Regions from separate parts of the Laedolimicola ammoniilytica genome, predicted to be linked through region 2. Evidence: predicted binding sites of a transcription regulator. Region 2 holds the regulator's gene; the other holds the start of a gene.
The links. Region 2 encodes Rex, which represses fermentation and respiration genes when NADH is low (regulators of the CRP and FNR family bind a similar motif). Its sites were predicted from a motif close to ATTGTTAANTANTTAACAAT; they were not measured.
Positions count from the first base shown of each region.

Region 1: OCV63_RS03170 (DUF8180 domain-containing protein) is a predicted target of Rex. The motif match lies at 2,817-2,836, and genes of this name have one in related genera.

Region 1 is NZ_JAOQKC010000003.1:129,403-133,751, reverse strand. It holds gene cooS (anaerobic carbon-monoxide dehydrogenase catalytic subunit) at 1-324, opposite strand, end outside; gene OCV63_RS03185 (ATP-binding protein) at 362-1,135, opposite strand; gene OCV63_RS03180 (methylenetetrahydrofolate reductase) at 1,212-2,147, opposite strand; gene OCV63_RS03175 (CooT family nickel-binding protein) at 2,232-2,426, opposite strand; gene OCV63_RS03170 (DUF8180 domain-containing protein) at 2,442-2,783, opposite strand; gene aroE (shikimate dehydrogenase) at 3,025-3,900, shown strand; gene OCV63_RS03160 (aminotransferase class V-fold PLP-dependent enzyme) at 4,052-4,349, shown strand, end outside.
Region 2 is NZ_JAOQKC010000015.1:40,189-44,537, reverse strand. It holds gene OCV63_RS11630 (hypothetical protein) at 1-452, shown strand, start outside; gene abc-f (ribosomal protection-like ABC-F family protein) at 446-2,359, opposite strand; gene OCV63_RS11620 (redox-sensing transcriptional repressor Rex) at 2,534-3,181, shown strand; gene alr (alanine racemase) at 3,275-4,349, shown strand, end outside.

The DNA of each region.
Region 1 (4,349 bases), on a different contig from region 2:
CTGTGCAGCATACAGGGTGTGGCAGATCTCACGGCCATGGTCAGAGTGTGTAGCTGCTCCGCCTGCTGTGAATTTCAGATAGTTACGTCCTACGATACCATGTACGTCACATCCGCAGATACCTCTCGGTGCCTTCGGTGTAATACGGCACGGTCCCATAGCACAGATTCGGCAGCAGACACCCTGCTCACCAAACTTACAGTGCGGCGTCTGGTTCTTCACACGAAGCTGCCAGGCATCAGCACCTACCTTTGCTCCTGTCTCCAGAAGTCTGGCTGTTGCGGCTTCCATTTCCTCCACCGTTGTCAACTTTAAATCTCCCATTATAAACCTCCTACCTTTTTTTATTTTCATAAATTTATTATGAAAGATCCAACTGGTCAATAATACTGTACAGCGCCTTGCGGACCGGAGAATCCTCCGGAAGCTTTACTGTGGGCACGCCGTCACAGTCATACTCAAACACCTGCTCGTCCTGAGGAACGACGCCCAGCAGATGAAGGCCCTGTTTTTCGATCTCTTCTTTCGTTCCCGCATTCAGCACTCCACCCGGAGCGCGATTGATAATCAGTCCTACGGACTTGGGCTTCAGTCCACATTCCGGAATCAGCTTTGCGATACGTCCTACCGCCTGCACGCCTCTGCGTGAGCAGTCGCTGACCAGAATAATGGTATCTACCGACGGAAGAATTCCGCGGCTGATGTGCTCCATTCCCGCTTCATTGTCTACTACTATATATTTGTAATTCTTGGCATATCTTGCAATCTGGGTCGTCAGGAGCCCGTTGACGAAGCAATAGCATCCCTTTCCCTGTGTGTGACCCATCACCAGCAAATCATAATCGTCCTGCTCGGAAAGCGCTTCTCCGAATTTGAGCTCCGCGTAATCCTGCTTGGACATTCCCTTCGGAATCGGGTTGGAACCCGCTGTCTCTGCCTTTGCAATCTCCTCACGAATCTCGCCCAGGGTCGGAGCAGCCTCCACGCCCAGTACCTCGTTCAGATTGGAATTGGCATCTGCATCTACAGCCAGAACAGGTCCCTGCTTCTTCTGGCACAGGTATTCAATTAAAAGTCCTGTAAGTGTAGTTTTTCCCACACCGCCTTTTCCGGCTACGGCAATTGTATGTGGCATATCTTTGTTCTCTCCTGCCTTTTACCGCGGGCAGGTTTGTGCCCCACCCGCAATTTTAATAATCAATTTTAAGTAACTAGATTAAAGTCTTCAGACCTGCGCGGTCGATGATCTCGGATACATCTTTCCACTTGTTCAGAGCGTACAGATGGATACCGTTTACACCCAGAGAACGATAGGTATCGATCTGCTTGATGGTGTACTCGATTCCTGCCTCGCGGAATCTCTTAACCTTGTCATCATAGAACATATCGAACGGCTTGCCCTCAGCGTCCTTAGCTGCGAACGGGTTCGGGAACAGCCAGTTCTGGGAAATAATCTTGCACAGCTCGTGATCCATTACACAGCCGTTGCGGGACAGTGCCATATTGATGGTAGCTGCCTGATCCAGAATCGGCATAACTCCTACGTCTACCGGCATGGTAACACCAGCGGAGTAGATAGCGTCCAGCCAGTACTTGAACTGCTCCATATCCCAGCAAAGCTGAGTCATGATGTAGTCAGCACCGTTGTCCTGCTTCTGCTTCAGAACCGCGATATCGGACTCCAGGCTTCTGCATGCGATGTGTCCCTCCGGGGAACCTGCTACAGCGATCTCAAACTTATCGCCGAACTCATCACGTACAAACTTTACAAGGTCTGTAGCATACTGGAAATCACCACAGGTAGTGGTCTCGCCCAGCGGAATATCTCCACGGAGAGCCAGAACATGATCTACGCCCTCGTTCAGGTACTGCTGCAGCTGATCCTTCATGCCTTCCTTGGTATTCTTGATTACAGTAAAGTGGGTAACCGGTGTAGTGCCAGCGTTCTTAATCATCTGACATACTTCGCGGTTTGCTCCTACATTTCCGCCGCCTGCGCCGTATGTACAGGAAATGTAATCCGGCTGATACTTGCACAGATGCTCGATCGTGCCCGGAAGATTCTCCATACCCTTCTCAGTCTTCGGCGGGAAAACCTCGAAAGACAGCGCCATGCGCTCGTTCATGATGTCTGTTAACTTTGTCATTTCAACCAACCTCCATTATTTTGCTATATCAACATTATTGATATCACTTTGATCGTCCGCCTGCCATACGGACCGCTGCCCCTCTTACGCGGACGGGCAGTTTAACTTTACGACGGAACCGGTCAGGTCTACAAAGGAAATCGTTCCTTCTACCACTACCTCTGCGCCCATAATATCTACCAGGCGCACCTGACTTCCTTCCACGTAAATCTTGCTGACATTCTTCAGCACAACCTCTTCTGTATCCTGCGTGTTCTTATATACAGTTGCCAAACACATAATGATGCCTCCTTATTACTGTACCAAGGAAAGTGCCAGGCTCAGATACAGATTGCCCTTGTCAAAATTCTCAATGGCCTTTTCAATCTGTACAGCCACGTCTTCCTTTCCAACCTCGCGGAACTTCTTTGCCACATCTGCCAGCTCAGCCGCATGATGCTTATTATGATCTAACATATAGGAAAGAAGCGCCTCCTGCTCACTGCCCGGCTTATGATCGTGACCGCCGCAGCCGCAGCTACAGCCCTCATGGCTGTGATCGTGGGTATGCTCATGGCCGTGGTCATGGCAATGCTCATGATCGTGGTCATGCTCGTGTCCGTGACAATGTCCGTGTTCTCCGTCTACCATATGCATCGCATATTCCTCCTTTTATTTCAAACTTAAAATTGTGTTAATTTCATGACAATCTTAATACAATTATACCCTCACGGGGGGATTTTAGCAAGTCGAATTTGCCCGAATTCTGACCGTAAATTGTTTTTCTTTCCATACATTCCAACCCCGTCAAAATGCAATTGACAATTTTCCGATTTTTTTGTACCCTTAGTAAAAGTGTACACGATAACCCCAACAACTTCAAGCAAAAGGTATAAAAATGGACAAAAATTTCGACATAACAGGCACTACAAAACTTACTTGTCTGCTGGGAAATCCCGTTTCCCACAGCATATCCCCCGCCATGCACAACGCTTCCTTCCAGAAACTGGGAATCAACTGCGTGTATCTGGCTTTTCCTGTAGACGAAGCGCATTTTGAGCGGGCCATTGACGGGCTGATCACCCTGGGGGCCACAGGCTGGAACTGCACCATGCCCCTGAAACGGCTTATGTACGACCGGGTGGATACCCTTTCCGATTCCGCCCTTTTAAGCGGCGCAGTCAATACCGTCGTAAACCGGGACGGACAGCTCTTTGGTGACAATACCGACGGCTATGGCTTTCTGCAGTCCATGCGGGACGCCGGCTTCTCCTGCGAGGGAAAGCACGCGGTCCTGCTTGGCAGCGGCGGAGCAGCGGCAGCCATTCTGGCCCAGGCAGCCCTGGACGGCACTGCCTTCATCGACGTCTTCGCCCGAAGCGCTTCTGCATCCACCAAGCTAATCGCCGAGGAAATCCAACGGATCCACGCTCGCTGCGACTGCCGGATCCGTCTCTTTGACCTGGAGGACAACACTTCACTCAGGCACTGTCTGGACGAGGCCGACGTCCTCATCAACGCCTCCTCCGTAGGCATGGCTCCCCGTACAGACGCTTCCCTGATCCCGGATCCCGCTTTCTTCCATCCGGGTCTGGTGGTGGGCGACGTCATCTACAACCCCCGGGAAACCCTGCTTCTGCGCACCGCAAAGGAAGCAGGCTGCCACACCTTCAACGGTATGTACATGCTACTCCATCAAGGCGCTAAGGCATTTGAACGTTGGACCGGACAGGCGATGCCGGTGGAATATATCCGGAAATTGTATTTCTGTTAGGACTTCCGTTTTAGAGGACTTCGTGCTATAATAAACCAAGCTGTAGTTTTGCCGACGGCAGATCCGCAGCTTTCTTTCTACCGAAAGAGCATTATTACGTTAATACACAAAAGTGTAAATTTTTATCAGTAAACTAATGGAGATGAACGCAATGATTTATCTTGACAATGGCGCAACCACCTTTCCAAAACCGGAATGTGTCTGGGACGCTGTAGATCATTTCAACCGCACGACGGCCGTCAACGCGGGCCGGGGCGCGTATCAGGCGGCCCGGGACGCCACTGCTATGATTCGGGAGGTACGGGAGCAGCTGGTCAGCTTATGTGACGCCAGGGAGCAGGCTCAGGTCATCCTGACGCCGTCTGTAACTATCGCTCTGAACCAGATTATTCAGGGACAGAAATGGACAGAACATTCCGTGGCCTACGTATCACCTTATGAGCACAACG
Region 2 (4,349 bases):
GCTGCACCGTACGGGATCCGTCCCTGGGAGGTACATTTAAAAACGACGCGCCCTACTGGGACGATTACTATAAGGATTTCCTGAGCGACTCCATCTTTGCGGTGGAGGACATCCGGGATCTCTGTAAGGAGTACGGTATCAATCTGATTGTATTTTCCAATCCGATCTATTATAAGACCTATCAGCAGTCTGAGTATTATGGTTACGCCAATTACCTGAACTGGCTGGGAGGCGCCACGGGCGGTTATTATAATTTCAGCGGGGAAAATGACGTTACCAGAAATAAGAATTATTACTACGAGGGAAGCCACTATACTGAAGTGGTGGGCGATATGATCATTGATCGCATCTTTAATGGGAAGCGGGACGGTACCCTGGAAAGCCAGGGCTTCGGACTGTATGTCACCTATGACAATCTGGATGAATTAGAAAAAGCGCTGGCCAATCATTGAGCCAGCGCTTCCCATTGTTCATAGAGTATTTCAAGACGGGCCGCGATGGCCTCTTTTTCTTTGTGGAGCTTCATACATTCCGCCACGTTCGTGTAGACAGATTCCTGGGTCAGAAGCTGATCGATCTCACCGTCCCGGGTCTCCAGTTCGAAGATTTCCGCTTCGGTTTTTTTGAAATCATTTTCCCGTTTTCTCTGGCGGGCCTGTTCCTCTTTCTGCTGCTTCCAGTCCAGCTTTCCGGCAGATTCCGGTTCCGCCGCCTTTGTCTCTGCCGCTTCTGCGGGTACGGCCTTCGGTGTCAGAATCTCATGCTTTTCCAAATAATAATCATAATTGCCGATATAATTGACTAACTGGCCGCCGGTCAGATCGAGAATCCGGGTGGCGGTGGTGTTGATGAAATAACGGTCATGAGAGACGTAGAGCACCGTGCCGGTATAGCAGTTCAGGGCCTGCTCCAGAATTTCCTTGGAGACGATATCCAGATGGTTGGTGGGCTCGTCCAGGATCAAAAAATTGGCTTCGGAGAGCATCAGCTTGGCCAGGGAGACGCGGCCCCGCTCGCCGCCGGAGAGCTCCGAGATGCGCTTAAAGACATCGTCGCCGGTAAAGAGAAAGGCAGCCAGGGTGCTTCGAATTGTAGTATTGTCCAGATCCGGGTAGGCGTCCGAAATCTCCTCGAACAGGGTTTTCTCCGGGTGCAGCACATGGTGCTCCTGATCGTAGTAACCGATATGGACTTTCGAACCAAGTGTAAAGGAACCGCTGTCTGCCGGGAGAAGGCCGTTCAGGATTTTTAAAATCGTAGTCTTGCCGGTGCCGTTATTGCCGATGAGTGCCACACGCTCACCGCGTTTGACTTCGAAATTCAGATCGGTGAACAGAGTCTGGGGTCCAAAGGATTTTGCAAGGCCTTCCACGGTCAGTACGTCATTTCCGCTGACCACCTTGGGCTCCAGGGTGATGTGCATCTCGGAGCGGATCTCGCTGGGTTTCTCCAGAACCTCCATTTTATCCAGCATTTTCTCGCGGCTCTCGGCGCGCTTGATAGATTTCTCCCGGTTGAAGGATTTGAGCTTCTGGATGACCTCTTCCTGGTGCTTGATTTCCCGCTGCTGGTTCAGCCAGGCGTGCATGCGGGCCTCCCTTAGTTTGGATTTTTTCGCGGCATAGTCGGAATAATTTCCCTGGAAAGTGGTCACCTCGCCCGCGTCGATCTCGATGATTTTCGTGGCAATCCGGTTCAGAAAATACCGGTCATGGGCTACCACCAGAACCGCGCCGTCGTAATTCAGAAGGAAGGTTTCCAGCCAGGCGATGGAATTCATGTCCAAATGGTTGGTGGGCTCGTCCAGCATGATGAGATCCGGGTGGGAGAGAAGAAGCTTGCCTAAAGAGACGCGGGTCTTCTGACCTCCGGAGAGCTTGTTGACGTGTTTGTCAAATTCTTCCTCTTCAAAACCGAGACCTTTCAGAACGCCCACTACCTCGCTTTTGTAGGCGTATCCGTTTTTTAGTTCGAATTCATGATTCATACGGGTATATTGTTCCAGAGCCGTATCCAGGTTCTCCCCGGAGAGCTCCTTCATCCGTGCTTCGATGTCCCGGATGCGAGCTTCCAGATCAATAACGTCCTGCTTTACGGTCAGCAGCTCCTGATAAATGGTGTGATCGCTGTTCAGATCCTGATGCTGGGCCAGATAGCCGATGGTTCTGCCCTTGGACAGGATCACTTCACCGGAGTCCGCCTCCATTTCCCCGATGATGATTTTTAAGAGGGTGGATTTTCCGGCGCCGTTGATCCCGACCACGGCGGCCTTTTCCCGATCCTCGATGTGGAAGGACGCGTTTTTCAGAATCACATCCGTTCCGAAAGCTTTGTTTATATTTTGACATGCTAATATCATAAAAATACCTCTTTTTTCCGTTGTTGAATGCCACACGAAATTTATTATAGCGAAAAATGCGGGATTGAACAAGATTCTTTTAGAAGAATGCGGCAAAAAGATTGACAAAAAATTTGCTTTTCGATTATAATAAAAACAGTTTCGAAAAGTCTGGTTGAGGGATGTGTAAGGATTATGGAAGAGAGAGAGATCTCAAAAGCAGTAATTAAGCGGCTACCGCGTTATTATCGTTATCTTGGCGAACTGATGGAGAACGGAGTAGAACGTATCTCTTCCGGTGAGCTGAGTAAACGAATGAGCGTCACGGCGTCACAGATCCGGCAGGATCTGAACAATTTCGGAGGCTTCGGACAGCAGGGATACGGATACAATGTGAAGTATCTGTATGAAGAAATCGGCAAGATTCTGGGCCTTGACAAAAAGCACAACATGATCATCATCGGCGGAGGCAACCTGGGACAGGCACTGGCCAATTATGTGGATTTTGAAAAACGAGGCTTCTACATAAAAGGTATCTTCGATGTAAATCCTGTCTTAAAGGGCTTAAGCGTCCGCGGTATCCAGATTCATATGCTGGAGGATCTGGAGAGCTTTATTAAGGACGAGGAGATTCAGATTGCGGCCTTGACATTGCCGAAGTCCAAGGCGGAGGAAATGACGCGGCTTCTGGTTCGGTACGGAATCAAAGCCATCTGGAATTTCGCCCACATCGATCTGGATGTTCCGTCGGACGTTCTGGTGGAGAACGTACATCTGTCAGAGAGCCTGATGCAGCTTTCTTACAATATCACACGGTATGAGAAAGAGCATCCCCGTTCCTGATGGAGTACCGGAAGTGACGAGTCATAAAAGGGAGCTTATGGGCTCCCTTTTGCGTGCAGACGCATATATTAAGGATAGTGAGGAGTGTCAGACGTGAAAAAATATAAGCGCGTAGCGGCTTATGTGAATTTGGATGCCATAGAAGAGAATTTTGAGGCCATGAAGGCGAATCTGCAGGCCGGGACGCAGATTGCGGCGGTGGTAAAGGCCAACGGCTACGGCCACGGCGCGGTACCCATCGCGCAGATGATAGAGGAAAAGGATTATCTGTGGGGGTTTGCGGCAGCCACCATCGAGGAGGCGGTAGAGCTTCGGAAAAACGGAATCCGAAAGCCGATATTAATTCTGGGCTACGTATTTCCGGAGGATTACCCGGAACTGGTGCGCCTGGATATCTGTCCCACCGTGTTCCGGCTGGACATGGCACAGGAGCTTTCTGCAGAGGCCGTGCGTCAGGGAAAAAACGTGAACGTGCATATTAAAGTGGATACAGGGATGAGCCGCATTGGTTTTGCGGATACGGAGGAAAGTGTAAAAACAGTCTGTGAAATTGGGGAGCTTCCCGGGATCACGCTGGAAGGCCTGTTTACCCATTTTGCCAAATCCGACGAGGCGGATAAGGCGGCCACTGAAAAGCAGCTTATGCGGTATCAGGCTTTTAACAGGGCCTGTGAGGCGGCAGGCGTGCGTTTCCAAATTCATCATTGCTCTAACAGTGCCGGTATCATCGATCTGCCGGAAGCGAACCTGGATATGGTGCGGGCGGGCATCACGGTGTATGGCCTGTACCCTTCGGAGGAAGTAAAGAAAGAATTGGTTCCACTGAAACCCGCCATGGAAATGAAGAGCCATATCGTGCATGTAAAAGAGATCACGCCTGGTACGGAGATCAGCTACGGCGGCATCTATACGGCAGACTCCGTGCGCCGGATCGCCACCGTCCCGGTGGGCTACGCGGACGGTTATCCCAGAAGTCTGTCCAATAAGGGCTGCATTCTGGTGGCCGGAAAACGGGCACCCATCTGCGGCAGAGTCTGTATGGATCAGATGATGGTGGATGTGACGGAGATTCCGGAGGCAGTACCGGGGCTGGAAGTCACCATGTTCGGAAGGGACGGGGACGCCTATTTGTCTGTGGATGAGCTGGCGGAGCTGTCCGGACGCTTTA